DNA from 2 places in the Micromonospora sp. NPDC005710 genome. Region 1 is predicted to be linked to the other one. Evidence: riboswitches for the same ligand, from Rfam matches in the RefSeq annotation. Region 1 holds a riboswitch; the other holds the start of a gene.

What was found. Region 1 has a riboswitch for S-adenosylmethionine ahead of ABZ406_RS03170 (aminotransferase class V-fold PLP-dependent enzyme). Riboswitches for the same ligand answer to the same signal wherever they lie in the genome.
Region 2: linked by a shared signal. The riboswitch ahead of ABZ406_RS06995 (ABC transporter substrate-binding protein) and the one ahead of ABZ406_RS03170 (aminotransferase class V-fold PLP-dependent enzyme) in region 1 are both predicted to bind S-adenosylmethionine.

What each region holds. Positions count from the first base shown of each region.
Region 1 covers NZ_JBEXYP010000002.1:169,785-184,603, forward strand. The annotation lists gene ABZ406_RS03110 (NUDIX hydrolase) at 1-166, opposite strand, end outside; gene ABZ406_RS03115 (Gfo/Idh/MocA family oxidoreductase) at 451-1,419, shown strand; gene ABZ406_RS03120 (inorganic phosphate transporter) at 1,473-2,480, opposite strand; gene ABZ406_RS03125 (DUF47 family protein) at 2,485-3,111, opposite strand; gene ABZ406_RS03130 (PPK2 family polyphosphate kinase) at 3,239-4,180, opposite strand; gene sigJ (RNA polymerase sigma factor SigJ) at 4,365-5,330, shown strand; gene ABZ406_RS03140 (DUF402 domain-containing protein) at 5,356-5,862, opposite strand; gene ABZ406_RS03145 (ATP-dependent DNA helicase) at 5,965-8,199, shown strand; gene ABZ406_RS03150 (AI-2E family transporter) at 8,304-9,638, opposite strand; gene ABZ406_RS03155 (co-chaperone GroES) at 9,774-10,112, shown strand; gene ABZ406_RS03160 (hypothetical protein) at 10,206-10,373, shown strand; gene ABZ406_RS03165 (PrsW family intramembrane metalloprotease) at 10,412-11,902, opposite strand; SAM riboswitch class IV at 11,926-12,046, shown strand; gene ABZ406_RS03170 (aminotransferase class V-fold PLP-dependent enzyme) at 12,093-13,352, shown strand; gene ABZ406_RS03175 (FUSC family protein) at 13,362-14,597, opposite strand; gene ABZ406_RS03180 (metal-dependent phosphohydrolase) at 14,704-14,819, shown strand, end outside.
Region 2 covers NZ_JBEXYP010000004.1:110,279-125,097, forward strand. The annotation lists gene ABZ406_RS06965 (BTAD domain-containing putative transcriptional regulator) at 1-2,155, shown strand, start outside; gene ABZ406_RS06970 (DUF3303 family protein) at 2,175-2,459, shown strand; gene ABZ406_RS06975 (hypothetical protein) at 2,604-2,678, shown strand; gene ABZ406_RS06980 (Na+/H+ antiporter) at 2,926-4,503, shown strand; gene ABZ406_RS06985 (amino acid ABC transporter ATP-binding protein) at 4,530-5,276, opposite strand; gene ABZ406_RS06990 (amino acid ABC transporter permease) at 5,273-6,046, opposite strand; gene ABZ406_RS06995 (ABC transporter substrate-binding protein) at 6,086-6,967, opposite strand; SAM riboswitch class IV at 7,241-7,352, opposite strand; gene ABZ406_RS07000 (amino acid transporter) at 7,439-9,379, opposite strand; gene corA (magnesium/cobalt transporter CorA) at 9,552-10,682, shown strand; gene ABZ406_RS07010 (hypothetical protein) at 10,699-10,884, opposite strand; gene ABZ406_RS07015 (2'-5' RNA ligase family protein) at 11,099-11,614, opposite strand; gene ABZ406_RS07020 (DinB family protein) at 11,694-12,203, shown strand; gene ABZ406_RS07025 (SCP2 sterol-binding domain-containing protein) at 12,282-12,689, shown strand; gene ABZ406_RS07030 (glycogen debranching N-terminal domain-containing protein) at 12,686-14,743, shown strand; gene ABZ406_RS07035 (DinB family protein) at 14,765-14,819, opposite strand, start outside.

The DNA of each region.
Region 1 (14,819 bases):
CGACCCGGCGGATGACGTACACCTCGAAGTCGTCGTCGGTCGGACGCAGCAGCAACACGGTGGCCGCGACCCGCGGCGTGGCCGGGATGCCACCCTCGGCCTGGAACCGGCGGGCGTGCTCGACCAGGGCGGCCGGGGCGGCGAAGCCGGCGCTGTCGATCGTCATGCCGCGAGCCTAGTTCCCCCGGCCGGACCACCACCGGGCCAGACCACCGACCACGGCCTTTGCTCCGCAGCCTGATGTGCACCACCACCCACGCGCTCCCCCGCACGCACCACCCTCACGCAGCACTTCTACGCAGCGCTCTACGCGCCACGCTCGCGCTGCGCCCTTGATGCCGGCTGAGTGCTGGCGCATCGGCGGCAGCAGAGCAAAGGCGACGCAACAGAGGTTGGTAGGCGAGGGGGTGGGGCGGGCGACCTGGCAGCCGCAGGGGTTAGCGTTCCGGCATGACTCGTTGGGGCATCCTGGCCACCGGCCACATCGCCAGTCGTTTCGCCGAAGACCTCCGGTTGGTGCCGGACGCCGAACTGGTCGCGGTCGGTTCCCGCACCGCGGAGAGCGCGCGGCGCTTCGCCGACACCCACGGTGCGGAACGCGCCTACGGCTCCTGGGTGGAGTTGGCCGCCGACCCGGAGGTGGACGCGATCTACGTGGCGACGCCGCACTCGGCGCACTACGAGGCGGCGATGACCTGCCTCACCGCCGGGCGGGCGGTGCTGCTGGAAAAGCCGTTCACCCTCGACCTGGCCACCAGCACCGAGTTGATCGACACCGCCCGCGCCGCGGGGGTCTTCCTGATGGAGGCCATGTGGATGCGGCTGAACCCGATGATCCTGCGCGTGGTCGAGCTGATCGCGGACGGGGCGATCGGCACGGTGACCGGCGTCCGGGCCGACTTCGGGGTGGCTGGACCGTTCCCACCCGAGCATCGGATGCGCAACCCGGCGCTGGGCGGGGGTGCCCTTCTCGACCTGGGGATCTATCCGATCAGCCTCGCTCACCTGCTGCTCGGGGTGCCGCAGCACGTCCGGTCCTGGGCGCAGCTCGGCCCGGAGGGCACCGACGAGAACACCGGCATCCTGTTCGGGTACGACAGCGGCGCGCTGGCGACGCTGAGCTGCGGCATGGTCGGGGCGAGTGAGCTGTCCGCGTCGATCATCGGCAGCACCGGTCGGATCGACCTGCCGGAGCCGTTCTTCCGGCCGGGTTCGGCGACGGTGCACCGGGCCGGCGCGGAGCCGGAGACGATCACCATCGAGGCGGCCGGCAACGGCTACCAGTACGAGGCGATCGAGGTGCAGCGCTGCCTGGCCGCCGGGCTCACCGAGAGCCCGGTGGTGCCGCACACCACGACACTTGAGGTGATGACCCTGCTGGACACGGTCCGCGAGCAGATCGGCGTGCGGTACGAGTGAGACGACGAAGGCCCCCGGGTGACCGGGGGCCTCCGAAGCCAGGCGGAACGGGGTCAGCCGAAGAGCGGCCGGACCAGCAGGTACATGATGCAGGCGATGAGCGCGGCGGCCGGGAACGTGATGATCCAGGCGAGCACGATGTTGCCGGCGACGTTCCAGCGAACAGCGGAGAGTCGCTTGGTCGCGCCCACCCCCATGATCGCCGAGGTGATGGTGTGGGTGGTGGAGATGGGCGCCTTCAGCACCAGGGCGTTGAAGTAGAGCACCGCGCTGGCGACAGTCTCGGCGGCGAAGCCCTCCGGCGGCCCCAGGTCGATGATCTTGCGGCCGAGGGTGCGGATGATCCGCCAGCCACCGGCGTACGTGCCGAGGGCCAGCATCGTCGCCGAGGTCCAGAACACCCACCCCGGGATGTGCGTCTTGCTCTCCTGGAAGCCGCCGGTGTAGAGCGCCAGCACCACGATGCCCATGGTCTTGGCGGCGTCCTGCATTCCGTGACCGACCGACATGGCGGCCGCCGAGCCGGTCTGCGCCCAGCGGAAGCCCCGGTTGAGCTTGCCCGGCTGCCCCTTCCGGAACAGCCAGAGGATGGCCAGCATCAGCAGGTAACCGAGGGTGAGGCCGACGATCGGCGACAGCACCATCGGCAGCAGCACCTTCTCGCCGATGTTGCCCCACTGCACGATGCCGCCGGTGGACAGCAGGGTCGCGCCGACCAGGCCGCCGAAGAGCGCGTGCGAGGACGACGAGGGCAGACCGAAGTACCAGGTGATCAGGTTCCAGGCGATCGCCCCGAGCACCCCGGCGAAGACCACACCGAGGCTGCTGACCCCGGCGGGGAGGGTGACCAGGTTGTCGCCGACGGTCTTGGCCACGCCGGCGCCGAAGTGGGCGCCGACGAAGTTGCCGACCGCGGCGAGCCCGAGGGCGATGCGGGGTGTCAGCGCCCGGGTGGAGACGCTTGTGGCGATCGCGTTGGCGGCGTCGTGGAAGCCGTTGGTGTAGTCGAACGCCAGGGCCACCGCGATCACCGCCAGCACGGCGATGAGTTCAGGGGACACCGGCTCAGGACTCCTTGACGGCGATGGTCTCGACGGTGTTGGCCACGTGCTCGAAGGCGTCGCAGGCGGCCTCCAGCTCGTCGGCCACCTCCTTCATCTTCAGCACCGTCAACGCGTCGTACTCACCGGAGAAGAGCCGGACGAGAAGCTGCCTGTTGATCCGGTCGCCCTCGTTCTCCAGCCGGTTGCACTCGATCCAGTAGTCCTCGAGGTCCTTCATCGACTTGAGCCGGGGCATGGCGTCGGCGGTCAGCTTGGCCTGCTGGTCGAGCACGTTGACCATCTCGTGCAGCTCGCGGGGCAGCGCCGGAAGCTCGGTCAGCCCGTACAGGTAGAGCAGGTCGCCCACCGCCTCGAGGTGGTCCATCACGTCGTCGAGTAGTGAGCCGAGCCGGTAGATGTCCTCCCTGTCGAACGGGGTGATGAAGGTCGAGTTGATCTTCTTGTACAGGTCGTGGGTGATCTGGTCGCTGTCGTGCTCGACCTCGGTGAGCCGCTCGCTGACGGACTGCACGTCCACGCCGGGCAGGGCCAGCTCGTTGAGCAGCGCGGTGCCCCGGACCAGGTTCTGCGCGGCCCTGGTGAAGAGCTCGTAGAAGGCGCCCTCGGTGGGGCGGAAGGAAAACTTCACAGCACAGACCTCGTCGCGTCGGTGGAAGGGTGGCGGCACCCGAGAGCGCCCGCTCGGTGAATGCTAGGAAACGGCTGAACGGGGAATTCGCCGGCCCACCCCTGGCCAGGCACCATTCACCGCTCGTTCACCTGCCGTTCATCTCGGCTGCCCCACCCGCACCCGCTCCCCCAGCCAACAGGCGCTTCCGCTCCCGCGCCACGTCGAAATCGGCTGCCGGATACCCCAGGTCGAGCGTGTCGAACGTCTCACGCAGCAGATGGGCGACCGCCCAGTCCCGGTACCACTTGCGGTCCGCCGGCACCACGAACCAGGGCGCGGCGTCCGTGCCGCACCGGCTCAGGGCCTCGGCGTACGCGGCCTGGTAGTCGTCCCAGTGCCCCCGCGAGTCGATGTCGGAGGGGTTGTACTTCCAGTGCTTGCGCGGGTCGGTGAGTCGGTCCATCAGGCGTTTGCCCTGCTCGTCGTACGAGATGTGCAGCATCACCTTGATCAGGGTGACGCCGTCCTCGGTCAGCTCCTGCTCGAACGAGTTGATCTCGTCGTAGCGGGCTCGCCAGGTGGTCTCCGGCACCAGTGAGCCGACCCGGGCGATCAACACGTCCTCGTAGTGCGAACGGTTGAACATCCCCACGTACCCGGGCGGTGGCAGCTCCCGGCGAATCCGCCAGAGGAAGTGGTGCCGCAGCTCCTGACGGGTCGGCGGCCCGAACGAGCGAATGTGCAGGCCCAGCGGGTTCATCGCGCCGGCCACCCGCTTGACAGTGCCGTCCTTACCGCCGCAGTCCATGGCCTGGAGCACCAGCAGCACCCGCTGCCGTGGTCGCTCCGACCCGGCCTTGGCCATCGCGAAGAGCATTTCCTGCTGGCGGCCCAACTCCTCGCCGACCAGCTGCACCTGCTCCCGGGCCCAGGTCTTACGGTGCTCACCACGGCCCGCGAGCTCCGGCAGACCGGGCATGGACCGTGGGTCGATCGCGCCGAGATCCACCGGCGCGGTGACCCGCAGCAGGTCCCGAACGGGCCCGCCGTCCGGCGCCGAGATCCGCCCTTGCTGGGGTTCGCTCATGCACGGATCATCGCCCACCCACCGCCGATCCGCCCGCCGAGGGCCACCTCCCGCCCTGGCCGTCGACCGGCACCCCAACCTTCGGCCGCCGAGGGCGCCGGCCCGGCGGGCCGGCGGGGCTGCCGGCGCGCCCGGCGAACGGGAGGATGGGGACCGGAACGCCGACCGGAAGGGGTGGTGGGTCGTGCGGGAGCTGGCGACGGAGTTCGAGGCGGAGCGGGGCCGACTGCTCGCGGTGGCCCACCGGATGTTGGGCAGCCGCAGCGAGGCGGAGGACGCGGTGCAGGAGACGTGGCTGCGCTACGCCGGGGCGCTGGCCGAGCCGGCGGCCCGCGCCGAGATCCGTGACCTGCGCGCGTGGCTGACCACCACCTGCGCCCGGATCTGCCTCGACGTGCTCCGCTCGGCGCGGGTCCGCCGCGAGGCGTACCCCGGGCAGTGGCTGCCCGAGCCGGTGGTGAGCCAGTTGGGCGGCCGAGCGCCGGCCGACGGCTACGCGCCCGACCCGGCGGAGCGGGCGGTCCGGACCGACCAGGTCGGCACGGCGCTGCTGGTGGTGCTGGAACGGCTCGCACCCGAGCAGCGGGTCGCGCTGGTGCTGCACGACGTGTTCGCGCTGCCGTTCGCCCGGGTCGCGGGGGTGCTCGGCACCACCGAGGTGGCCGCCCGGCAACTCGCCTCCCGGGCCCGCCGGGCGGTCACCGCGCCGGACGTGCCCCGGCACACCGCCGACCCGGCCGAGCAGCGCCGGGTCCTCAAGGCGTTCGTCGCGGCCACCGAGTCCGGCGAGCTGGACCAGCTCGTCCAGGTGCTGGCACCGGATGTGGTCTTCGTGGGCGACTCGGGCGGGCACTACCCGGCGGCCCGTCGGCCGGTGCTCGGCGCGGACGCCGTGGGTCGCCTCACGCTCGGCCTGTTCGGCCGGACCGGCCGGTACGCCCACCGGGTGCTGGCTCGGCCCGTGCTCGTCGACGGCGCGCTCGGCCTGCATCTGGAGACCGTGCACAGCGACGGGCGGCCGATCCGCCTGGTCACCGCGTTCGCTGTGGACCAGGGCCGGATCACCGCCATCTACAACCAGCTCAACCCGGAGAAGCTGACCGACCTGCCGGCGCTGGGCACCGACGACGGCTGGCCACCACGCTGGTGAGCCGGCCCGCCCGGGCGTGCGGCCTTCAGACCACCAGTGCCAACCACTTGCGGTACGCGGTGGCGAACGGCTCGGTGCCGTCGCCCAGGGCCCCGAACAGCCGCTGAGCCGCAGCCTCGGCCTCGACCACCACGTCGTCCGGGTAGCCGAACCGGGCCCGGTGTTCGGCGAACTCGTCCTCGTCGAGCAGCTCCACCAGGCCGGTGGCCCGACGCCTGACGACGTCCAGGTCGAGGTCGATCAGGTGGACGGTGTCGTCGGACTCCCAGCGGGCCGGGGTCGCGATGTCGCAGTAGACCTCGCTGGTGCGGGGCGGGGGGTTGAACATGGCCGTCCACCAGGCGCGGTGTGGCACCAGCAGCACGAACGGGATCTTCTCCACCGAGGGCCGGCCGTGGTAGACCGACTCGGTGCCCTCGGGCACGCCGAGCCAGACGCCGAGATCGTCCTCGGTGAGCCGGCGGGCCGGGTAGTCGCGGTGGGCGCTGCCGTCGTACTTGCGGTAGATCACGCGGACCATGTCGCTCGGCATGATTCGCACCCTAACCGATACAGCCCAACGCGTCGTAGCGCGGCCGTAACCGGACGGGGTCGGCCAGCCACTCCGGCCGGTTAGCGTCGCGCCACGCGGCGGATGGGCGCGGTCGGTGTCGGCGGCGACGGGTACCGTCGCACGGTGACTCCGCCCCGCACCGCCACCGGTTCCGCCACCCCGTCGGCCCGTGCCAAGGGGCGGCGGCGGGGTGCCCGACCCAGTGGCACGGAGCTGCTGGCGGCGGCGGTCGGCGCGGTGCCCGGTGGCGCGGAACGCCCCGGCCAGTTGCAGATGACCACCGCGATCGAGGAGTGCGTGGCCAGCGGCGAGCATCTGCTCGTGCAGGCGGGCACCGGCACCGGCAAGTCGCTTGCCTACCTCGCACCGGCGCTCACTGTGGACGGCCCGGTGGTGGTCTCCACCGCCACCCTGGCGTTGCAGTCCCAACTGGTCGACCATGACCTGCCCCGGCTCGCCGACGCGGTGGAGCCGGTGCTCGGCCGTCGGCCCACGTTCGCCGTCCTCAAGGGCCGCCACCACTACCTCTGCCTCGCCCGACTGGACAACTCCACCGAGGATGAGCCGGAGGACGCCCTCTTCGACGCCCCGGCGGCGCGTCCCGGCGGCGGGGCGCTCGGCAAGCCTGACCCGGCCCAGCCGGTGAAGTGGCTCGGTGAGGCGGGCCGGTTGGGCAAGCAGGTCGAGCGGCTGCGCGCCTGGGCTGAGAAGACCGCAACCGGCGACCGGGACGAACTGGACCCGGGCGTCGACGAGCAGGCCTGGCGGCTGGTGTCGATGCCGGCTCGCGAGTGCGTCGGCGCTGCCCGTTGCCCGTTCGGGCAGGAGTGCTTCGCCGAGGCGTCGCGGGCCCGCGCCCGGGAGGCCGACATCGTGGTGACCAACCACAGCCTGCTCGCTGTCGACATGCTCGCCGACCGGCACATCGTGCCGCCGCACAAGCTGCTCATCGTCGACGAGGCGCACGAGCTGGCCGACCGGGTCTCCTCGGCGGCCCAGGCGGAACTGGTGCCGGAGCTGATCGACCGGACCACCAGGCGGGCCCGTACGCTGCTGCGCCCGGAGACCGCCGAGGCGCTCACCGCCGCCGGGGACGCCCTCGCTGTCGGCCTGGCCGAGGCGCCGGCCGGGCGGATCACCGCGGGGTTGCCGACCCCACTGCGGGAGGCGTGCACGCTGCTCGACGCGGCGACCCGCTCGGCCCTGGACGCCATCGGCGACGTCAAGTCCGACGACCCCGACCCGGTCCGCAAGCAGCAGGCCAAGGCCGCCCTGGACGAGCTTTCCACCACCGCGCAGCGGCTGCTGGAGGAGGGCGACCACGACGTGGCCTGGGTGGAGAAGAACGACAGCGGCAACCGGCGGGCGCTCGTCGTCGCGCCGCTGTCGGTGGCCGGCACCCTCGCCACCCACCTGTACGACGAGCGCACCGTCGTGGCCACCTCGGCTACCCTGGCGCTGGGCGGCAGGTTCGACACGGTGGCCCGCGCCCTCGGGCTGGACGCGCCGCCGCCCGCCCCGCCGACTCCCGCCGCGGCCGCGCTGGCCGCCCGCACCGGGCCGGGTCGCCCGGCCGCCGAGTCGCCGGGCCGTCGCCTGGCCGGTGACGTGACCCCGAGCGCCGTCGTACCGGCCACCGAGGGCCCCGGCTGGCGGTCACTCGACGTCGGTTCGCCGTTCGACTACGCCCGGCAGGGCATCCTGTACGTCGCCTCGCACCTTCCCCGCCCCAGCGTCTCCGGGCTGCCCGAGGCTGCCGGGGAGGAGTTGCTCGGGCTGGTCGAGGCGCTCGGTGGTCGTACTCTCGGGTTGTTCTCCTCCCGGCGGGCCGCGCAGCAGGCGGCGGAATTGTTGCGGGCGCGGACCGACCTGCCGGTGTTGCTCCAGGGCGAGGAGGCCCTGCCGCTGTTGGTGCGTCGCTTCCGCGAGGAGCGGGCCAGTTGCCTGTTCGGGGTGATGTCGCTCTGGCAGGGGGTGGATGTGCCGGGTGACGCCTGCCAGCTCGTCGTCATCGACCGGCTGCCCTTCCCCCGCCCGGACGAGCCGTTGGCGGCGGCCCGCGCGGCGGCTGTGGACTCGGGCGGCGGCTCGGGCTTCGCGGCGGTGAGCGTGCCGATCGCGGCGGTGCGGCTGGCGCAGGGCGTGGGTCGGTTGATCCGGGCGACCGGTGACAAGGGCGTGGTCGCGGTGCTCGACTCGCGGTTGGAGACGGCCCGGGGTTATGGGCCGTTCCTGCGCCGTTCGCTGCCCCCGTTCTGGTACACGACCCGTCCGGAGGTCGCCCGGGGCGCCCTGGAACGCCTGGCCAAGTCCTGAGCTGCGCGCCGCGCAGCCACACGATCGCCCTCCAACGGGGAAAGAGTGGTCTCCCGCTGGCGGGAGGCCACTCTTTCCAGGTTCGCGCGTGATCCAGTCCCGGTCTAGGGGGCCTGGGCGGCGACCACCACGGCGTCGGGTGGGGTGTCCGGGACCCGCCGGGCGGCAAGCCGACGGACAGCGGTGTTCAGCACCGCGATGAGCGGCACCGAGACGAGCGCCCCGGTGATGCCGGCGAGTACGACACCTGCGGCGATACCGATGATCACCGCTAGCGGGTGCAGGGCGACCGCCCGGCCCATGATCAGCGGTTGCAGGATGTGACCCTCCACCTGCTGCACCACGATCACCGCAGCGAGGATGATCAGCGCGGTGACCGGGCCGCTGTCGACGAGGGCCACCAACACCGCCACGCCACCGGAGAGCGCCGCACCGACGATCGGGATGAACGCGCCGAGGAAGACCAGCGCCGCGAGCGGAAAGGCGAACGGGATGTCGAAGATGACCAGGAAGATGCCGATGCCTACCGCGTCGATGAAGGCGACAAGGACCGTCGCCCGGACGTAGGCGACAAGCGTCTGCCACGAGGCGCGACCCGCGTCGTCGACCTTCCACCTGGCGGCCACCGGCAGCAACCGGACCAGGAAACGCCAGATGCGGCTGCCGTCCCGCAGGAAGAAGAACGTCGCGAACAGGACCAGCAACGTGCCGGTCAGCACCTCGGCAAGGGTGGCCGCGGTGCTCAACGCGCCGCTGGTGAACCGTGAGGTGTTGTTGTTGATCCAGGCCTGCGCCTCGTCGATGTAGCGGTCGAGCTGGGTGTCGGAGAGATGCAGCGGGCCCGTCTTCAGCCAGTCCTGGATCTGCCGGACACCCTCGGACGACTTCTGGCTCAGCTCCGGCACACCGCGGATGAACTCGTTGACCACGAGCGTCAGCGTGCCGATCACCGCGGCCAGGCCGCCGACAAGCACAACCGCCGTCGCCATCGACCGGGGGAACCGGGCCCTCAGCAGCCAGCCCACCGCCGGGGCGAGCAGCGCGGAGAGCAGCAGCGCGATGGCCAGCGGAATGATCACGATCTTGACCGTGCTGACGATCCGCAGCAGGGCCCACGCCACCACGCCGATCACGATCAGTCGCCAACACCACGCGGAAGCGATCCGCAGGCCGTGCGGAACGTCGGCGTCGTCGCGACTGGAGGTGGAGCTGTGCAGGTCCACCTCCGGTTCCGCGCCGTAGACACTGGCGCTCGGCGGCGCGGTCGGCCCCGGCACGGCCGGCGACGCCACCCGGACCGCCTCCGACGCGTCGCTCAGCGCGTCAGTCGATGTGTCCTCGTCGGCGTGCGCCGACTCCTGTCGTGACTGGTAGGCGCGGCGAAGCTGCCCGCGTACCCGCTCGAAGCGGCTCAAGCGCACCTCCTGGAAGAAGAACACGGCCCGCCGACGGCGACAGGTCGGAAAGCATACGTCCGCTCCGACACCCTAGGGCGGTTCCGCCACACAATGCCCCGACCACCTCCGGCGTAACCACCGGTGGGCGACCGTCGGCCACACGGTAGCGTCTGCGGCGTGACAGCCGACAACGATCTCGACGCCGGCCTGCCGATCCGTCTCCTGCACGACCGGGTGCTGGTGCGGATGGAGGGCAGCGAGGGCGAGCGCCGCTCCACCGCTGGGATCGTCATTCCGGCGACCGCCGCCGTCGGCAAGCGCCTCGCCTGGGCCACGGCGGTCGGGGTGGGGCCGAACGTCCGCGCCATCGTCTCCGGTGACCGGGTACTCTTCGACCCGGACGACCGCTCCGAGGTCGAGCTGCACGGCCGCGGTTACGTGCTCCTGCGGGAGCGGGACGTGCACGCTGTGGCCGCCGATCGGAACGACAACGACTCGACCGGCCTCTACCTCTGACGCACCTCCCCCGACCACCCGGCCCCGTCGCGCACCGTTTGCCCGGCCGCACGACGGGAAGCCATCCGGCGACCGTGGCCCTGGGGAGGGACGATGCCGGTATTCGTGAAGAAGTTGTTGACCTGGGGCAGTGTCGCGTTCCTGATCTACTTCGTGGCCTTTCGGCCGGACGGCGCCGCGCAGATGTTCCGGGCGATCGGCGCCGCGCTCATCGCGATGTTCCAGGGGTTCGGTGACTTCCTCACCTCGCTGATGAGCTGAGCCGGCTCAGCTCATCAGCCCGTCAGCTGTCCGCCCTGTCAGCGGTGCGCCGGCGGCCAGGGCGGCGCCGAATGCGGGCCGGGCCAGCCGGGTGGGGCGTACCCGACCGGAGCCGGAGCGGGTGTCAGCACCACCGGGATCGGCACCACCGGCTCGTCCGGCGCGTCCACCGGGCGCTGCCTGCCGTCCGGGAAGCGCAGGTGGTAGCGGCTGCCGTCCCAGACCCCCGCCGGGGCCTGCGGGTCGCGACCCACGAAGAACGACCGGTACGCGGTGATCGCGTCCAGCAACTCCCGCTCCTCGCGGGCGGTCCGTTCCTGGTCGGCCGGTTTGCGGTCCAGGCCGCGCAGCGCCCCGTCGCGCAGCAGCGCCAGCCGGGTGGCGGCGGACTGGTAACTGCGCATCGCCCGCACCCCGGAATCGCCTGCCACCCGGCGCGCCCAACTGCGCGCGGCGTGCCGCCGGCCGAGACTGCTCAGCGCTGCCACCTCGGGCGGGCTGAGCCAGCCGGCGCGAACGTAGTCGGGCAGGACCCGCTCGGTGAGCCGCCCCTCCCAGGCGCGCAGCCACAGCGCCAGCCCGACGGTGCCGAAGAAGACCGGCACCATGAGGCCCAGGAATCCGTACAGCATGATCATGGCCTGGCCGGTGGCCTGGGTCAGCGTGGGCAGCAGGTTCCAGGTGCCGTGCAGCATCATCGCCAGCAGCAGGCCGCCGATCGGGGCGAGCACCCGGATGCGCCGGTCGGCGGTCCGGGAGGCGATACCCAACCCCACACCCGTCATCGAGGTGAAAAGGGGATGGGCGAACCCGAACAGCAGGATCCGCAGGATGAAGATCGCGATGACCTGCTGGATGCCGGTGGCCGGGCCGTAGCGGTCGGCGCCGGAGGCGTACCCCAAACCGCCCAGGTAGAGGATGTTCTCCACCATCGCGAAGCCGACCGCGGAGAGCCCGCAGTAGACCAGGCCGTCGGTGATCCCGGACCACTCGCGGCGACGGAACACCAGCAGCAGGATCGGACCCATGGCCTTCGTCAGCTCTTCGATGAACGGCGCCACCAGCACCCCGGTGAGCGCGGACGGCAGGCCCCAGTCGGCGAAGCGGTTGGCCGCGAAGTCGTTCACAGTGAGCGAGGCCGCGGTGGAGACGAACGCCCCCCAGGCGAAGCAGAAGATCAGGTACTTCAGCGGCTCGGGTTCGTATCGGTCCAGCCACAGGAAGCAGCCGACCAGCACCGGCACCGGCAGGATGGCCGCGACCACCCCGATCAGCAGGGCCTGCGCGCCGAGCGACTGGCCGAGCGTGAAGACCATGAACACCGCGCACGCCGCGATGAGCAGCACCACCCCGGCCAGCGCCAGGAACCGCCGCCAGCCCAGTCGGCGCAGCGGCATCCGGGGCGTCTCACCCATCGGCGGGGCGGCCGGCGCGGGCGGGGCGGCGGGCGACTGCGGCAGCGGTGGACCGGGCGGGGTGTCGTCCATGCGGTCAGCGTAGCCATCCGTCGCCGGCTGGTTCGGCCGCATCGGTAGCCGCTATGCTGCGGGCAGGTCACGAGCGCCAGCGTCAAGCCCCGGCTTGCTGGCCGGCAACCCTCGTCGAGTTCGCGGTGGGGTGCCCCGGGTGATGACCGGGCCCAGCCCGATCGGTGTGCTGGGCAAGCGCGGACCCCGTCCCGAAGTCGCACCCGGGGTCCCTGACCCCGGAGGTTCCGGCGTGTCCGTCACTCTCGTTCCCTCGCTGCCCACCCTGCCCACCGTGCCGTCCGGGTCGCTCGACGTCCTCGGGGTGCCCGGCGAGATCAACCTGGACTACGCGGCCACCGCGCCGTGCGCGCGGGCCGCCGCCGACGCCGTGGCCGAGCTGCTGCCGTGGTACGCCAGCGTGCACCGCGGGGCGGGAGCGCTGTCGCGGCGCTGCACCCTGGCGTACGAGCAGGCCCGGCAGACGATCGGCGACTTCTTCGGTGCGCGCGCCGACGATCACGTGATCTTCACCCGCAACACGACCGACGCGCTCAACCTGCTGGCGCGGGCGGTCCCGGCCGGCACCACAGTGGTCACGTTCGCCGGTGAGCACCACGCCAACCTGCTGCCCTGGCCACGAGGGTCGGTACGACTGCCGGTCCCCGCCGACCCGGACGGGGCGGTACGCGCTCTCGCCGCCGCCCTCACCGAGCTGCGTCGGGGCAGCAGCCCGGCGCTGCCGGTGCTTGTCGCGGTGACCGGCGCGAGCAACGTGACAGGTGAGCGGTGGCCGGTCGCCGAACTGGCGCGGGTCGCCCACCGGCACGGTGCCCGGATCGTGCTCGACGCCGCCCAGCTCGCCCCGCACGCCCCGGTCGACCTGCTCGCGCTCGACGTCGACTACGTGGCCGTGTCCGGTCACAAGCTGTACGCGCCGTTCGGCGCGGGCGTGCTCATCGGCCGGGCGGACTGGCTGGACGCCGCCCCGCCGTACCTGGCCGGTGGTGGGGCCACCAGCCACGTCGGGCCGGCCACCCACGACGTGACCTGGGCGACCGGCCCGGCCCGACACGAGGGCGGCACCCCGAACCTGCTCGGCGCGGTGGCGCTGGCGGCGGTGTGCGCGGCGCTCGACGAGGCGGACCAGGTCGCGCTGGCCGCCGACGAGCAGGCCCTGCTGGCCCGGCTGCGGACCGGCCTCGCCGCCCTGCCGCACGTCGTCGAGCTGCACACCTTCGACCCGGACGCGCCCCGGGTCGGCATCGTCTCGTTCGTGGTGGCCGGCCGGGACTCGACAGAGGTGGCCGCGCGGCTGGCCGCCGAGCACCACATCGGCGTACGGGACGGGTTGTTCTGCGCCCACCCGCTGGCCCGGCGTCTGCTCAGCGAGGCGGCGGGGCGTACCGGTCGGCGTGACCTGCCTCCCACCGCGCTGCGCGCCAGCATCGGGCTGGGCAGCACCGCCGCCCAGGTGGACCGGCTGCTCTCGGCGCTGGCTGAGCTGGGCTGAGGCCGGCGCTCAGCCGACCGGCGGGGCGGTGGGAGGCTTCGGTGCCTCGTCGGGCTCGGCGGGCTCACCGACCGGGCGTTCCTGCTCCCCGAAGGCGGTGCGGATCCACCGGTTCGCCTCCTCCTGCTCGATCCCGGAGGCGACCAGCAGGTCACTCGCCGTGGTGCGAATCTGGGCGACCACCACACTGCCGGAGAAACCGACCCCGGCGCCGTACGCCCGGCCGGCCTCACTGACCGCCCGCAGCGACCGTTCCCGGGCCTTCTCCGGCTCCTCGCCGGCGGCGAACTCGTGTTTGAGCAGCCGGACCGACTCGGCGAGGTGGCCGATCGCGTCCGGCATCGGATCGGGCACCGGTTCGTCGTCCTCGACGAGCGTGACGGACCGGCGGATCAGCGTGCCGCTGTTGCGCATCGCCCGGTCGATCGGGTCGGCCGCCTCCGCGTAGTGGGTCAGCTCGTCGCGGCGGTGCCAGCGGGCCGGGGAGAGGGTGGCGGTCTCCTTGGCCCCCTCGATCGCCTCGCCCAACGTGGCCAGCTCGTCCTTGTTGTTGCGCAGCCTCTCCAGGGCGCCCTGGATCGTGGCGCGGTTGCGGTGGCGCAGCCCGTCCGCTGTGGCGTCGAGCTGGGCGGCGAGCAGGTCCAGGGCCGGCCGGGCGGCCCGGTTGATCACTCGCAGCGGGTTCAGTGGCAGCAGCACCGCCGTGACCAGCAGCGCGATCCCGCCGCCGAGGAACGCGTCCACGAAGCGGGGGATCTCCAGGTTCTGAGTCGACGGGCTCAGCGTCACGATCAGCACCGCGGTGGCCGCCGCCTGGATGACGATCGCCACGCTCGCCCCGGCGAAGATGGTGAGCAGGATCGCCACTGTGACCACCAGGCCGAGTTGCCACGCCCCGGTGCCGAGCAGGTAGATCAGGAGGTCACCGACGGCCACGCCGACGCCCACCCCGACGATCAACTCGATGGTCCGGCGGAACCGCTGGCCGACCGATGCGGCCAGGGTGCCGACCGCCGAGATCGGCGCGAAGACGGGTTGCGGGTTGCCGAGCACCTTGTGCGAGATCAGGTACGCGAGCCCGGCGGCCAGCCCGGCCTGCACCGCGAGGCCGCCGGCCATCCGTACCCGGTGCAGCCGGTCGTGCAGTGTGGCACGGCTGCGGTGGCGCAGCTTCTCGGTGGCCTCGGCGATCCGCGCGCCGTCGACGTCCACCAGGCCGTCGCGCAGCGCGGTCCGTCGCACCATCGGCTGTCGCTTGTCCCGGGCCACGGCCATGGGCGCGACTACCCGTGGTGGGCCGGCTGAATCCTCCCTTCCCACGCGTCGGGGCCCGATGCGGGAGACTCGGGCGGTGGTTGATCTGTTGGACCGATGGCGGGCGGCGGCCCGGGGTGCGGGCGCGCGGCCCGATCAGGACATCACCCGAGCCGGCGAGCAGTTGATCGTCAGGTGGCGGGAGCCGCACCG
Region 2 (14,819 bases), on a different contig from region 1:
CCGTGCGGTGGCGTCACTGCTCTCGGCGGTCGCCGACCGGGGGCCGGTCCTGCTGGTCCTCGACGACCTGCACCGCGCCGACGGCGACACCCTGGACCTGCTGACCGCACTACTCACCGGCCCACAGCCGGCCAGCGGGCCGGTGCTGGTCCTCGGCACCTACCGGGCCACCGAGATCAGCCCGGAGCTGACCGCCACCCTCGGCCGCGCCGCCGGGCTGGAACCCGTCCGGGAGTACCTCGGCGGCCTGCCCGCGTCCGCGACAGGGGAACTGGCCGTCGCCGTCGCCGGCGCGGACCTGGACCCGGCCACCGCCCGGTCGATCCACCGGCGCAGCGGCGGCAACCCGTTCTTCGTCCGTGAGCTGGCGCAGCTCTACGCCAGTGCGGGGGAGGTGGGTCTCGCCGCCGTGCCGCCCGGCGTACGCGACGTGATCCGGCACCGGTTGGCGCAGCTTCCCGCCCCCACCCGTGCCGTGCTCCGGCAGGCTGCCGTGCTCGGCCGGGACCTCGACCCGGACGTGCTGGGCGCGCTGACAGGTGACCCGACGGCAGTGCTGGACGCCGTGGACCGTGCCCTGACGGCCGGGTTCCTCACCGAACGGGAGTCCGACGGGCGGCTGCGCTTCACCCACATCCTGGTCCGCGACACGCTCTACGCCGACCTGTCCGCGCCGCGCCGTGCGGTCTGGCACGCGGCAGTCGCCGAGGTGCTGCGACAGCGGGAACCCGTCGAGCCGGCGGCCCTCGCGTACCACCTGCTGCACGCCGGTGGGCCGGTCGCCGCCGCCGAGGCGTCGACGTACGCCCGGGTGGCGGCCGAGCGGGCCGAACGGGGCGGCACCCCGCACGAGGCGGCCCGGCTGTGGGGTCAGACGATCGACGCGTACGACAGCGCCGGCGGGGTCGAACCGCGCGGACGGGTGACAGCGCTGCTCGGTCTGGGGCGGGCGCTTGCCGTGACGGGCCGGCTGGTCGAGGCGCGGCGTCGGCGCGCCGAGGCGATCACCACCGCCGAGTCCACCGGCGACGCCCTGCTGATCCAGGAGGCGCTGGCCGGCTTCGACGTGCCGGCCATCTGGACGCGCAACGACGACGACCTGCTCTCCGGGCACATCGTCCGAGCCGCCGAGCACGCCCTGGCCGCGCTCGGCCCGACCCGCACCGCGCAGCGCAGCCGGCTGCTGAGCACCCTCGCGCTGGAGTTGCGCGGCACCAGCACCGATCGCGGCCGCCGTGCCGCCGGCGAGGCCGAGACGATCGCCCGCGACGTCGGCGATCCCGCGCTGCTGGCGTTCGCGCTCAACGCCCGCTTCATGCACTCCTTCCACCGCGTCGGTCTGGCCGACGCGCGGGCCCGGGTCGGCGCCGACCTGGTCGACCTGGCCGCCCGGCACCACCTGGTGACCTCCGAGGTGCTCGGTCACCTCGTCCTGGTCCAGGCCAACTGCGCCCTGGCCGACCGGCCCGCCGCCGACGCGCACGCACGCGCCGCCGACCGACTCGCCGAACGGTACGAGCTGCCGCTGGTCGACGTCTTCACCCGCTGGTACGCCGCGCTGCGGCTGGCACTCGACGGCGAGTCGGACGCGGCGGCGCAGGCGTACCGCTCGGCTGCCGACCTCCTGAGCGCCGACGGGATGCCGGGGCTGACCCGAGGGCTGCTCCCGCTGGCACTGCTCGGTCTGCGGCTGGCCGACTCCATCGGCGCCGACCTGTCGGCCACCGGCCCCGGCGCTGCCCCCCAGGCGATCACCGGCCCCGGCGTGGACGACTGGGTGGCACTGGACTGGGGTCCGCACGAGCCGTGGGTCCGACCGTTGCTGCTGCTCGCCGCCGACGACCGGAAGGCCGCCGCGGCCGCCCTGCGGGCTCTTCCCGAGGGGCCGCATGATCTGCTGCGCGAGGTACGCCTCTGCCTCGTCGGTCGGGCGGCGTACGCCCTCGACGACCGGGCCACGATGACCCGAATACACGCCGAGCTGCTGCCGGCCGCCGGCGAGCTGGCCGCCGGCAGCGGAGTGGTCACCGTCGGCCCGGTGGCCGCGCACCTCGCCGATCTGGCCGCTGCGCTGGGCCGCGACGAGGAAGCCGCCGGGCACCGCCGCACCGCGCGGATGCTCACCGCGCGCGTCCGCGCCGACGACCCGACCTGAGCGCCGGTTACCATGCCCGATGCTCTTCATGGTGATCGAGCGGTTCCGCGACAACGACATGGTGCCGGTGTACCGGGCGGTCCGCGACCGCGGCCGTCAGCTTCCGGACGGGTTGGAGTACGTGGACAGTTGGGTCGAGCCCACCTTCGGCCGCTGCTTCCAGCTCATGCGATGCGACGACCTGCGACTGCTTCAGCAGTGGGTGCTCGGGTGGCGCGGCGCGGGCGTCACATTCGAGATCGTTCCGGTGGTGAGCAGCGCCGACACCCGCGAGATCGTGGCGCCCCATCTCGACGGCGAATGACGTACGAGCCGATTGGCGCTTTGCCCGGGCTCTCACCCGGCCAGTGACCGCGGGTGATCGGAATCCTGTATCTGGCTCGACAGGGCAGCTCGTTCCCAGCTTTGCGCGCTCTACGAAGTGAGTGAGACAGTCATCCGCTTCGTCATGATCCAACTTAAGGCTCGGGGCTTGGTTTACGGCCAGCCCGGCCGAGGGGTCTACGTCACGGCACGCGACTAGCGCAGCCACTGATCGTGTCTGTTGGCTCATCAAGGAGCATGGCGGAACCACTATCCATGCGGAGAAGCAGCCGGTAGCTCTTCTCTCGCAGCTCACGCCTCATGCCGGTGCCCGGTCTCGTGCCAGACGACACGCCCCTGCTCGGGCTACCTGGCGACTTGCCGGTTTCCGCCGGAACCCACCGGCCGGTGCGGTCAGATGGAACCACCGGCGTGTCCACCGTCGGCCATGGCCCGAGGGAGTACGCGTGGAGGCGCTCATCCTGATCGTGGCGCTCGGCGTCACGGTCCTCGTCGGCACCACTCTCGGCGGCCGGTACCGGGTCGCCCCGCCGGTCCTGCTCATCGCGTTGGGAGTGCTGCTCGGGCTCGCGCCGCCGCTGTCCGAGGTCACCCTGGAACCCGATCTTGTCCTGCTGATCTTCCTGCCGGCGATCCTGTACCGGGAGAGCCTCACCATCAGCCTGCGGGAGATCCGGGCCAACCTGCCGGTGATCGGGCTGCTCGCCGTGGTGCTCGTGGTGCTCACCATGGTCACCGTGTCGTTCGCCGCGCAGGCGTTCGGGGTGAACCCCGCCGCCGCCTGGGTGCTCGGCGCGGTGCTCGCGCCGACCGACGCCGCCGCGGTCACCGGCCTGGCCAAGCGGCTGCCCCGGAAGCTGCTCACCACACTGCACGCGGAGAGCCTGATCAACGACGGCACGGCGCTCGTGGTCTTCGCGGTGGCAGTGGGTCTGCTGACCGAGAGCGCCAAGCCGGGCGTGCTGGGCGTCAGCGAGGAGTTCGTCGGTGCCAGCGTCGGTGGTCTGGTCGCTGGCCTGCTGGTGGGGGCCGCTGTGGTGTTGATCCGCAAGCGGCTCGACGATCCGCTGCGCGAGGGAGCGCTCAGCGTGCTGACCCCGTTCGGCGCCTTCCTGCTCGCCGACTCGGTACACGCCAGCGGTGTGCTGGCGGTGGTGGTCGCCGGGCTGGTGCTCGCCTACGCCGGCCCACGGGTGATCCGCGCCCGGTCCCGGGTGCTGGCGTACGCGTTCTGGGATCTCTCCACGTTCCTGATCAACGGCGGGTTGTTCGTTCTGCTCGGCACGCAGATTCCCCGCTCGGTGCGGAGCATCACCAGCACCTCGCCCGAGCGGGCTCTGCTGATCGTGCTCGTGGTCACGGTGGTCGTCATCGGCACCCGGCTGCTCTTCATCTACCTCACCGCGCAGTCGGCGCGGCTGCGTCGCCGCCGGATGGCGGACGACGACGGTCGAGGTCCCTCCGGCTGGCGGGTGGGTACCGTCGCGGGTTGGTCCGGGTTCAGGGGCGCTGTCTCACTCGCCGCCGCCCTCGCCGTCCCGACGGTGATGGTCAACGGTCGACCCGTCGTCGAACGCGATCTGATCATCTTCGTCACCGCGCTGGTGATCGTGCTGATCATGCTGCTGCAGGGCACCACACTGCCTTTTGTCGTGCGCTGGGCCGGGCTCAGTGGCGACCCGGAGCGCGTCGACGAGGCCCGCAACGCCCGTCGGCGGGCCACCGAGGTGGGCCTGGCCGCTCTTCCGCAGGTCGCCACCGAGGTCGGCGCGCAGGCTGACTCGGTGCGGCGGCTGGAGGCCGAGTACCGGCGGCACCTGGAGGACCTCGACGAGAGCGGTGGGAACACCGCCGAGGAGCGCCGGCTGGAACGCCGACTGCGTCTCGGCGTCCTCGCCCACAAGAGGCGTGAGGTCACCCGGTTGCGTGACAACCGGGAGATCGACGACCTGGTGCTTCAGGAACTTCAGGCCGCGCTTGACAACGAGGAGATCCGGCTGCTGGGGCGCGGGCCCAACGAGTGACAGGCGGCAACCCGTCGGCTCGCGGCTCAGAGCACCTGATCGAGGAAACGGCGCAGCCGCGGATGCTCGGCCCGCTCGAAGATCGCCTCGGGTGGGCCGGCCTCCAGCACCACGCCCCGGTCCATGAAGGCGACGGTGTCGGCGACCTGCCGGGCGAAGCCCATCTCGTGGGTCACCACCACCATGGTCATCCCCGCGGCGGACAGGTCGGCCATCACCCCGAGGACGCCCTTGACCAACTCCGGGTCGAGCGCCGAGGTCGCCTCGTCGAAGAGCATCACCTCGGGCCGCAGCGCCAGCGCGCGGGCGATCGCCACCCGCTGCTGTTGACCGCCGGAGAGCTGCGCCGGCCGAGAGTCCGCCTTGCCGGCCAGCCCCACCAGTTCCAACTGCGCCCGGGCCACGGCCTCCGCCTCGTCCGCACCGAGCCGGTGCAGCCGCCGCAGCGCCAGCGTGACATTACGCAGCACGCTCATGTGCGGGAAGAGATTGAACTGCTGGAACACCATGCCGACCCGCTGCCGTAGTGCGTCCGGGTCGTCGCCCCGCACGCTGCGCCCGTCCAGCAGCACGTCGCCCCGGTCCGGCTCGATCAGCCGGTTGATGGTACGCAGCAGCGTTGACTTGCCCGACCCGGACGGGCCGATGACGCAGGCCGTCGCGCCGCGCGGCACCGAGAGGTCGACGCCGCGCAGCACCCGGTTCGGCCCGAAGGCGAGGTGCACGTCCCGTACGTCGAGGCTGACCGAGGTCGTCGTTCCGGTGGTGGTCATCGGCGGTCTCCCTGGGTGGGGGTGGGCAACAGCGGCTCGTCGCGCTCGTCGTCAGGTGCGGCGACCGGCCGACCGTTGCGCAGCCGCCTGTCGATCCAGTTGACGACGTGCGTCAGCGGGACCGTCAACGCCAGGTAGCAGAGCCCCGCCAGTAGCAACGCGGACTCGTTGCCGGTGGTGGCCGCATAGTCCTGCCCGATCCGGAACAGCTCCCGCTGGCTGGCCACCAGGCCGAGGAAGTACACCAGGCTGGAGTCCTTGATCAGCGCGATGAGCTGGTTCACCCAGGCCGGCAGCACCCGCCGGATGCCCTGCGGAACGATCACCAGCCGCATCGTGTCGGCCCAGGAGAATCCGAGTGCCCTGGCGCCCTCCACCTGGGCGGCCTCCACCGACTGGATACCCGACCGGAAGATCTCCCCGATGTACGCGGCGGCGATGAGCGACAACGCCAGGATGCCCAACGGGTACGGATCCGGCCCCCAGACCCGCATGCCCAGCGGAGCCAACCCCACGCCGATCAGCAGGATCGTCGCCGCGGCCGGAAGCCCCCGGAACACGTCGGTGTAGATCCGCGCCGGCCAGCGCAACCAGCGGCTGCGGGAGATCCCGGCGACGGCCAGCAGCAGGCCCAGCACCGAGCCGAGCAGGGCGGCGGAGACCGCCAGGATCAGCGTGTTGGGCAACCCGACGGTGAGCATCTCGGGCAGCGCCTCGCGCATCGCGTCGGCGTCGAAGAAGGTTTCCCACAGGGTGCTCAACGGATCCATCGGTTACTCCTCCCACCGCCCCGCTCGCTCGTCACCGGCTCAGGACGCGGCCGACGCGGACGGTGCCGCCGACGCGGACGCCGACGGTGCTGTCGCCCCCGCGCTGCCCGGCTTGAAGTCCGCCGGGATCGGCCGACCCGGGTAGTACTGCGCCTGCAACCGGCTCCACGTGCCATCGGCGATGACCTCGTCGAGGGCCCTGTTCAGCGCCTGGCGCAGCTTGTCGCTGCCCTTGGCCACGGCGTACGCGGTCGGTGCCGGGCTGAGCTGCTTGGCCGCCACGGTGATCTTGCCCTTGCTGTCGGCGGCCGACTTCTCGCCGATCTCCGCCGGGGCGATCCACGCGTCGGCGGTGCCCGCCTTGAGCTGGTTGATCGCGCCGTTGTAGTCGGGCACACGTACCGGGTTGAGCTGCTTGCCGGTGGCGTAGTCGTCCTGGACGGTGCCCTGCACCACCACCACCCGCTTGCCGGTGAGCTGGTCGAAGCCGGTGACCGGCGAGCCGGCCGGCACGTCCAGGCCGAAGTAGCCGAAGTCGTACCCGTTGCCGAAGTCGACTGTCTTCCTGCGGGCCTCGGTGATCGTGATCGAGGAGCTTCCGACGTCGAACTTGTGGTTGTTCACCTGGCTGAGCAGCGCCGAGAAGTCGGTGCCGACGAACTCGACAGTGAGGCCGAGCTTGCCGGCCACCGCGGTCAGCAGGTCGTTGTCGAAGCCGGTGAACTTGCCGTCCTCGAGGTACACGTTCGGTGGGGCGTCGGTGAGCGTGCCGGCGCGCAGCACGCCCGGCTGGGCCAGGCCGTACGGGTTCGTGGTGGCGTCGGACGAGCTGTCGTCGCCGCACGCGGTGAGGGCGGTGGCGGCGAGGATCGTGGCCGCGCCCAGGGCAGCGGCACGGGTCAGGGCAGGAAGAAGTCGCACTGGTGTCTCCGAAGGGTGGTGTCTCGGCGCGCACTGGTGTGCGCCACCGGCGGCGCGCCCGATGGGCGTACCGGTGGGAGGAAGTTCGGGAAGGGGGTGCTAGAGCGCGGTGCCGCGACGACAGGCGGCGCTGCACATTCGCATCATGTCCACGTGCCGTCGCCGGGTCAGTGCCGGCGACTGTCGACCGGTGCGGGAAGCCGCGACGTCGGTCGGTGGGGCGGTGCTGAGGATGCGCATGGTTCTCCCGGGTCTAGTGCTGACCTGGGTGCCAGGCCACGCTTGCACCGACGTCGAGCCGGTGCCTGGTCTTCACCCGGGGCACCCCACCGCGGAGGAGGGTTGCCGGCCAGCGAGCCGGGGCTTCGCGCTGGCACTCATGACCTGCGCCGAGGCTAGCAGCACCAACGGGTCGACCGTCCAGTCGTTATGACCACGCTCACCGTGCGCGACGCTCCGCCCGTTCGCAGGTCAGCCGGCGTGCACGTGCGGTCGACGGTGCGGGTCGGGCTCCTGGCGGCGCAGGATCTCCCGGGTGACCGAGGCGATGGCGCCCTGCCCGAACGCCAGGTAACGCAGGAAGTTGCGGGCCGGGCCGCCCTCGGACCACTCGAAGTAGATGTGGGGGCGTCGACGGCTGCGGTCCCGGATCTCCAGCAGCAGGGCGGCGAGTGCCGTGGGCACCGACGAGCTGGCCAGACTGAGTACCGGGAAGCGACTGTCGACCACGCTGCCGCAGACCAGCAGTTCGGTCTCGAAGTCCGACGGGTCGGTGACGGTGACCTCGACGAAGACGATGTCGCTGTCGTCGGGGAAGTCGTTGTCCGCCATGGTCTGGGCCAGCTTGGCGCGGTAATCCGCCTCGTCGCGCCGGTCGGGTTCGTGCGCGATCAGGCGGATCCGCCGCCCGGCTCGTTCGTCGATCATCCGGGACGCGGCCGGGTCCAACTCGACGTGGTCGACGCGTAGCTCGTAGGCCCGCATCAGCCGGGACAGCACCGACACCAGGATGATCCCGCCGATGAAACAGGCCGCGATCTTGACGCCGTCCGGGCGCTCGACCACGTTCGCCAGCGTCGTGTAGACGAAGATCACCGCGATGGCTCCGAAGGCGATGGTGCGGCCGCGTTGACGCTGCCGGCGCGCCGCGAGCGTCACCGCCGTCGCGGCCGAGGTGATCAACACCAACACCCCGGTGGCGTACGCGCCGCCCTGCGCGTCCACGCTGGCCTTGAAGACGACCGTGATCAGGAACGCCACGGCGGTGAAGACCAGCACCAGCGGCCGGACAGCTCGTGCCCAGGTCGGCGCCATGCCGTAGCGGGGCAGGTAGCGCGGCACGAGGTTGAGCAGACCAGCCATCGCCGACGCCCCGGCGAACCAGAGGATCCCGATCGTGGACAGGTCGTACACGGTGCCGAACACCTCGCCGAGGTGGGCGTGCGCCAGGTAGGCCAGCGCCCTCCCGTTCGCCGGCCCACCCGGCTTGAATGCCTCCGGAGGGATGAGCACTGTGGTCGTCACGCTGCTGGTGATCAGGAAGACGCTCATGATCGCCGCGGCGGTGGTGAGCAACCGGCGCGTGCCACGGATCCGGCCCAGCGGTCGTGCCTCCGAGTCCTGCGGGTCACCCCGTACGCTCGGCATGACCGCCACCCCGGTCTCGAAGCCGGACAGACCCAACGCCAGTTTGGGAAAGACCAGCAGCGACAGCCCGACCACCAGCCACGGATCACCGTGCCCGGTGGTCAGCATGGTGGTCCAGTCGCCCACCGCGCTCGGATGCGTCACCACCCGCCACAGCGCGTCGGCCACGACCACCGCGTTCAGCGTCAGGTAGACCGCGACCAGGACGACGGCGATCCCGATGGCCTCAGTGAATCCCTTCAGGAACACCGCGCCCAGCAGCGACACCAGCAGCAGCGTGACAAGCACCTCGTGCCCCTTGAGCCCGCTCGGCCAGAACGGGTTCTCGTCGATGTGCGCCGTCGCGTCGGCCGCCGAGAGGGTGATGGTGATGATGAAGTCGGTGGCCACGAAACCGAGCAGCACCAGCACCAGCAACTTGCCGGGCCAGTAGCTCAGCAGGCGTACCAGCATCGCGATCGAACCCTCACCGTGCGGGCTCTCCACCGCCACCCGCCGGTAGACCGGAAGCGCGCCCAGCAGGGTCACCAGCACCAGCACCAACGTCGCCACCGGTGAGAGCGCCCCGGCCGCCAGCGCCGCGATGCCCGGCTGGTAACCGAGTGTGGAGAAGTAGTCGACACCGGTCAGGCACATCACCTTCCACCACGGGTGGTGCCGGTGCTCCGGCGGGCGGGCGTGCGGCCCCGGGTGCTGCACGGCCTGGTCCGAGCCGGCGTCGAGCAGCCACCCCCGCAACCGGCCGCCGCGTCTGTCGACAGTCACCGGCGCGTCCCCCGTCATCCCACCCGCGGTCACCGTGAGTATCCGCCCGCCGGGCCGCCGGCGTCCGCCGGTGCGCCGAACCCGGCCGACGCCACGGCGGGTTTCGCGCCCGAGACAGGGGGGAAGCAGCGCCCCGGGCTGGACCGGACGGCACCGGGGGAGGGGACAGGGCATGGTCGGCGGCCGTCGCTTCCGCCCCGATGGTGGCTTCGGCCGTCAACTCGACGAGTACGAGACCAGAGTGGGCGAGCGGCCGTCCACGGAGTCGCCCCCCGCGCCGCGTGGCGGCCTGGTCGACAGTGCGGTCTACCTCCGGGGCCACCGGTTCGCCTCACCGTCCGGCCTCGCCGAGACGTACCGCTGCCTTCAGGAGCAGGACGGCGCGATGGCCTGGATCGGGCTGTACCGGCCCGACATCGAGCAGATCACCTCGCTGGCCCGCGAGTTTCGGCTGCACGACCTGGCGGTCGAGGACGCCATCAACGCCCACCAGCGGCCCAAGCTGGAGCGGTACGGGCACACCGTGTTCGTGGTGCTGCGCGCCGCCCGCTACGACGACCTGCGGGAAGAGGTCGAGTTCTCCGAGCTGCACCTGTTCATCGGGCCGGGCTTCGTGGTCACCGTCCGACACGGTGAGGCTCCCGACCTGGCGGCGGTGCGGCGGCGGCTGGAAACCGAGGTGCAGATGCTCGCCCGGGGGCCGGAGGCGATCCTGTACGCGATCCTCGACCAGGTGGTCGACGGGTACGCGCCGGTGGTGGCCGGGCTGGAGAACGACATCGACGAGATCGAGACCCAGGTGTTCGGTGGTGACCCGAACGCCAGCCGCCGCATCTACGGCCTCAGCCGCGAGGTCATCCAGTTCCAGCGGGCCGCCCGGCCGCTGCTCAGTGTGCTCGACTCGCTGGCCGGCGGCGCCGGCAGCGCCAGCGCGGACGAGGAGCTGCGCCGCTACCTGCGTGACGTGACCGACCACCTGACCCAGGTGGTGGAGCGGGTGGACGGTTTCCGGCACCTGTTGCAGAACATCCTCACCGTCAACGCCACGCTCGTCTCGCAGCAGCAGAACGAGGAGATGCGCAGCCTCACGGCGGCCAGCTACAGCCAGAACGAGGAGCTGAAGAAGGTCTCATCCTGGGCGGCGATCCTGTTCGCCCCCACGCTCATCGGCACCGTTTACGGCATGAACTTCGTCCACATGCCGGAGCTGAACTGGCGCTTCGGCTACCTGTTCGCGCTGCTGTTGATGCTGCTGGTCTGCAGCACCCTCTATGTGATCTTCAAGCGGCGCGGCTGGCTCTGAGCCGCACTGCTCGAACTCACTCGATGCCGCGCAGGATGTGCCGTTCGTCCTCGACGTCGTCGTCGCCGGCGCTGATCCGGCCGAGCAGTACGGCGGCCGCCCAGATCGTCAGCGGCGTCGCCGCCCCGGTCATCCCGCCGCCGGTCCGGTCGTCCCGGGTCTGGCTCCGCTCGGTACGCGGTGGCCTGCGCTGAGCCTGCATGGGCCCTGCCTCTCCTCGTCGAAGCCGCCGTGGGCGGAGCGGGGTGACCCCGCGCCGCGCCACACCGGCCGGGTGAACCGCCTATAAGCAGCCCACCACCGGTACGACGGCCACTCGAACCATCCCACGCCCGGCCACATCCGCACCGCTTGTTTTCGGGTTTCCGACTGCGGCCCGCCAAACCGGACATTACGCGTCTACGGTCGAGGCACGGTCAAGGCAGCGGGTGGGCGATGCCGCGCGCGTGGTCGGTGAGCGCCGCGCCGACCACTGTCGCGGCCAGCGGCAACACCTCCAGGCAGCGGCGCACCGCGGCGGCCATCAGCGAGTTCGGCACCCGCATGGAGAGCGTGCAGTGCGGCACCCACCGCCCCGGCTGGTAGTGCTCCGCGAGGGGGATTCCGGCAGCGGCCAGCCGGTCGTGCACCAGCCGGTGGTGCGCCAGCAACTCCGGGGTGGGTACCGGGCCGAGCCAGAGCACCCGGTCGACGAACTGGCCGGCGTGCTGGAAGTCGAGCCGCAGTGGGGCGGCCACCACCGTCCCCTGTAGCGCCTCGACGACCTGCTCCCTGTCGAAACGGGGCGCCACCATGAGCGAGACGTGCGGACGGTGGCGCTGCTCCAGCAGAGAGCGCATGCTCTGCACTCCCTCGGCCTCCAGCGCGTCCCAGAGCACCCGGATCCGGCGGGTGGCGTCCGGGTCCAGGTACAACTCCACTGCGGCGACCATGTGATCACCGTAGTTCCGAGGTTTGCCCGCCCGGATCCGGCGGTACCTGGTCGGAAAGCGACACAGGGAGGGCGTAGCCGTGAATGTGAGTGACCTGCTGACCGAGGCGTACGGCCGGCTGCCCGACCTCGTCCGCGCTGCCGTCGACGGCCTCAGCCCCGAGCAGCTGCGCCACCAGCCCGGCCCGGGTGCCAACCCGGTGGGTTGGCTGGTCTGGCACCTCACCCGGGTGCAGGACCACCACGTCGCCGACCTGCTCGACGCCGACCAGGTTTGGGTGAGCGGTGAGTGGGCGGGCCGGTTCGGGCTCAGCGCCGACCCCGACGACATCGGTTACGGGCACTCGGCCGCCCAGGTCACGGCGGTGCGGCCGGAGAGCGCGCAGGCGCTGATCGACTACTACGAGGCGGTGGCGGCGCGTACCGGAAGCTTCCTGGCCGGTCTGGGCCCGGCGGACCTGGACCGCGTGGTCGACGAGGCGTGGGACCCGCCGGTCACCCTCGGCGTCCGGTTGGTGAGCGTCGCCGACGACGACCTGCAACACGTGGGCCAGGCCGCCTACGTGCGCGGCCTGATCGAGGCCGGCTGACCGCTCTCACCCGGTTCGGGTGAACCGGGCTCACCCCGACGCGGGTGATCCTGCGGGAAACCCTGGGGAGGGGGCCCGATGGGCGCGACGGTGGAGCAGTACCTGGGACAGCTGGACACCTCTCGGCGGCCCGACCTGCCGGAGACCACAACGGGGACGCTGCGGCTCGACGTCCGCGACGACGGCAGCACCGATCACTGGTACCTGACCGTCGCCGACCAACAGGTCCGGGTGACCCGTTCGGCCGACGACGCCGAACTGGTGGTGCGGGCCGACCGGGAGGTCTTCGACCGGATGGCCCGCGGCGAGCTGCACCCTGGCGCCGGCCTGCTGCGCAACGAGCTGACAGTGCAGGGCAACATGCGGCTGCTGATGCTGCTGCGGCGGATCTTCGCCGGGCCGGACGGCGCCCGTCATCCCCGCGAGCTGGGCCGGGCCGCGCTGGTCGGCCAGGGTGCGACGACCGCTCGGGACGAGCGGCGGTGAAGCAGGAACTGGTGCACGTCATCGCCGGGAACCTGTTCGCCATCGGCGACGCCCAGGGCGACATCGAGGCCGACCCGCGGGCCCCGGTCGGGCTGTTCGCGTACGACACCCGGTTCCTGTCCCACTGGGTGCTCCGGATCGACGGTGAACGGGTCAACGCGTTGTCCCGCGACGACCTCACCTACTTCGAGACCCGGTTCTTCCTGGTCCCCGGCGCGGCGAGCCACTACGTCGACGCCGACGTGTCGATCATCAGGCACCGCTCGGTGCACGACTGTTTCCACGAGAACATCACAGTGCTCAACCACTCGTCGCAGCCCGCCGAATACACGGTCCGGGTGGAGATGGCGAGCGACTTCACCGACGTCGTCGAGGTCGGGCAGCTGCGGCGACGGGCCGTCGACGTCACCGCCGACTCGACGAACCAGCAACTCGTCCTGCGCTACCAGCGGGACCGGTTCGTGCGCGAGACCACAGTGCGCAGCACCTTCCCCGCCGAGGTGGACGAGCAGGGAATGACGTTCCGGGTCCGGATCGCACCCGACGGGGTGTGGGAGACCGACCTGCACGTCAGCGTGACGATGGGCGGCGAGGACGGCCGGGACCTCCGCGCCGATCTGCGGCCGCACCAGCAGACCGTGCGGACGGGGATGCGCGAGGACCTGGTGCGGTGGCTGGACCGGGCGCCGCGACTGGTGGCCGAACGCAGGGGCCTGGAGGAGCTGTACCAGAGCACCCTCACGGACCTGGCGGCGCTGCGCTACCGGCCGCTGTCGTACCGCGAGCGGGTGCCGATCGGCGGTCTGCCCTGGGCGATGGGGTTGTGCGGACGGGACGCCCTCATCACCTGCCTGCAGACGATGGCGTTCACCCCCGAACTGGCCCCCGCGACGCTGCGGATGCTGGCACTGATGCAGGGCGGCCAGCTCGACGACGCGTTGGACGAGGAGCCCGGCAAGATCCTGGCCCAGCTCCGCTACGGCGAGACCGGGGCGTTCAGCGACCGGGCGAGCGCGCTGTACTACGGCGCGGCGGACACCACCCCGCTGTTCGTCGTGCTGCTCGACGAGTACGAGCGCTGGTCCGGTGACGCCGACCTGATCCGCGAACTGCGTCACCCGGCCCGGATGGCGCTGGACTGGATCGACGAGTACGGCGACCTGACCGGGGACGGTTACCTGGGCTACCAGCGCCGCAACGAACGCGACGGCGCCATCAACCAGTGCTGGAAGGACTCCCCGGACGCGATCGTCGACGCCCGGGGCCGGCAGCCCGCCTTCCCCCGCGCCACCTGCGAGTTGCAGGGCTACGCGTACGACGCGAAACGACGTGGCGCCCGGCTGGCCCGGGAGTTCTGGGGTGACCCCGCGTACGCGGACCGGCTGGAACGGGAGGCGGAAGCGCTGAAGGATCGCTTCAACAGGGACTTCTGGCTGCCCCACCGGGAGTACTACGCGTTGGCGCTGGATCCGTACGGCGAACCTGTCGACGCGCTGGCCTCCAACATGGGGCATCTGCTCTGGAGCGGGATCGTCGCGGACGACCGCGCGGAAGCGGTGGCCGAGCACCTGGTCGGGCCGCGACTGTTCAGCGGGTGGGGGGTGCGGACGTTCGCCGAGGGGCAGCGCACCTACAACCCGGTCGGCACACACCTGGGCGCTGTGTGGCCCTCGGACAACGCGTTGATCGCCGCCGGGTTGCGTCGCTACCGCCTGGACGAACAGGCGGCCCGGATCGCGGGCGGCATCTTCGACATGGCGCAGACGATCGGCAGCTCGGCGCCGGGAGTGATCGCCGGCTACGACCGCGCCCTGACGACCTACCCCGTGCAACTGACGACGAGCTGCCGCCCGCAGGCCTGGTCGTCGGGAGGGATGCTGATGCTGCTCGGCACCATGCTGGGCCTGCGACCCACCGGTGACAACCTGCTGGTGAACCCGGCGGTGCCGGAGGGATTCGGTCGGTTGGAACTGCTCGACATCCCGGGCCGCTGGGGTCACTCCGACGCCTACGCGAGAGACCGGACCACCGAACGCCGGCACCGCCTGCGCTGAGCCACCGGCGGTGTGCCGAGGTCAGCCCATGGTCCTGGCACCGTCGATCGACTCCCGCAGGATGTCGGCGTGCCCG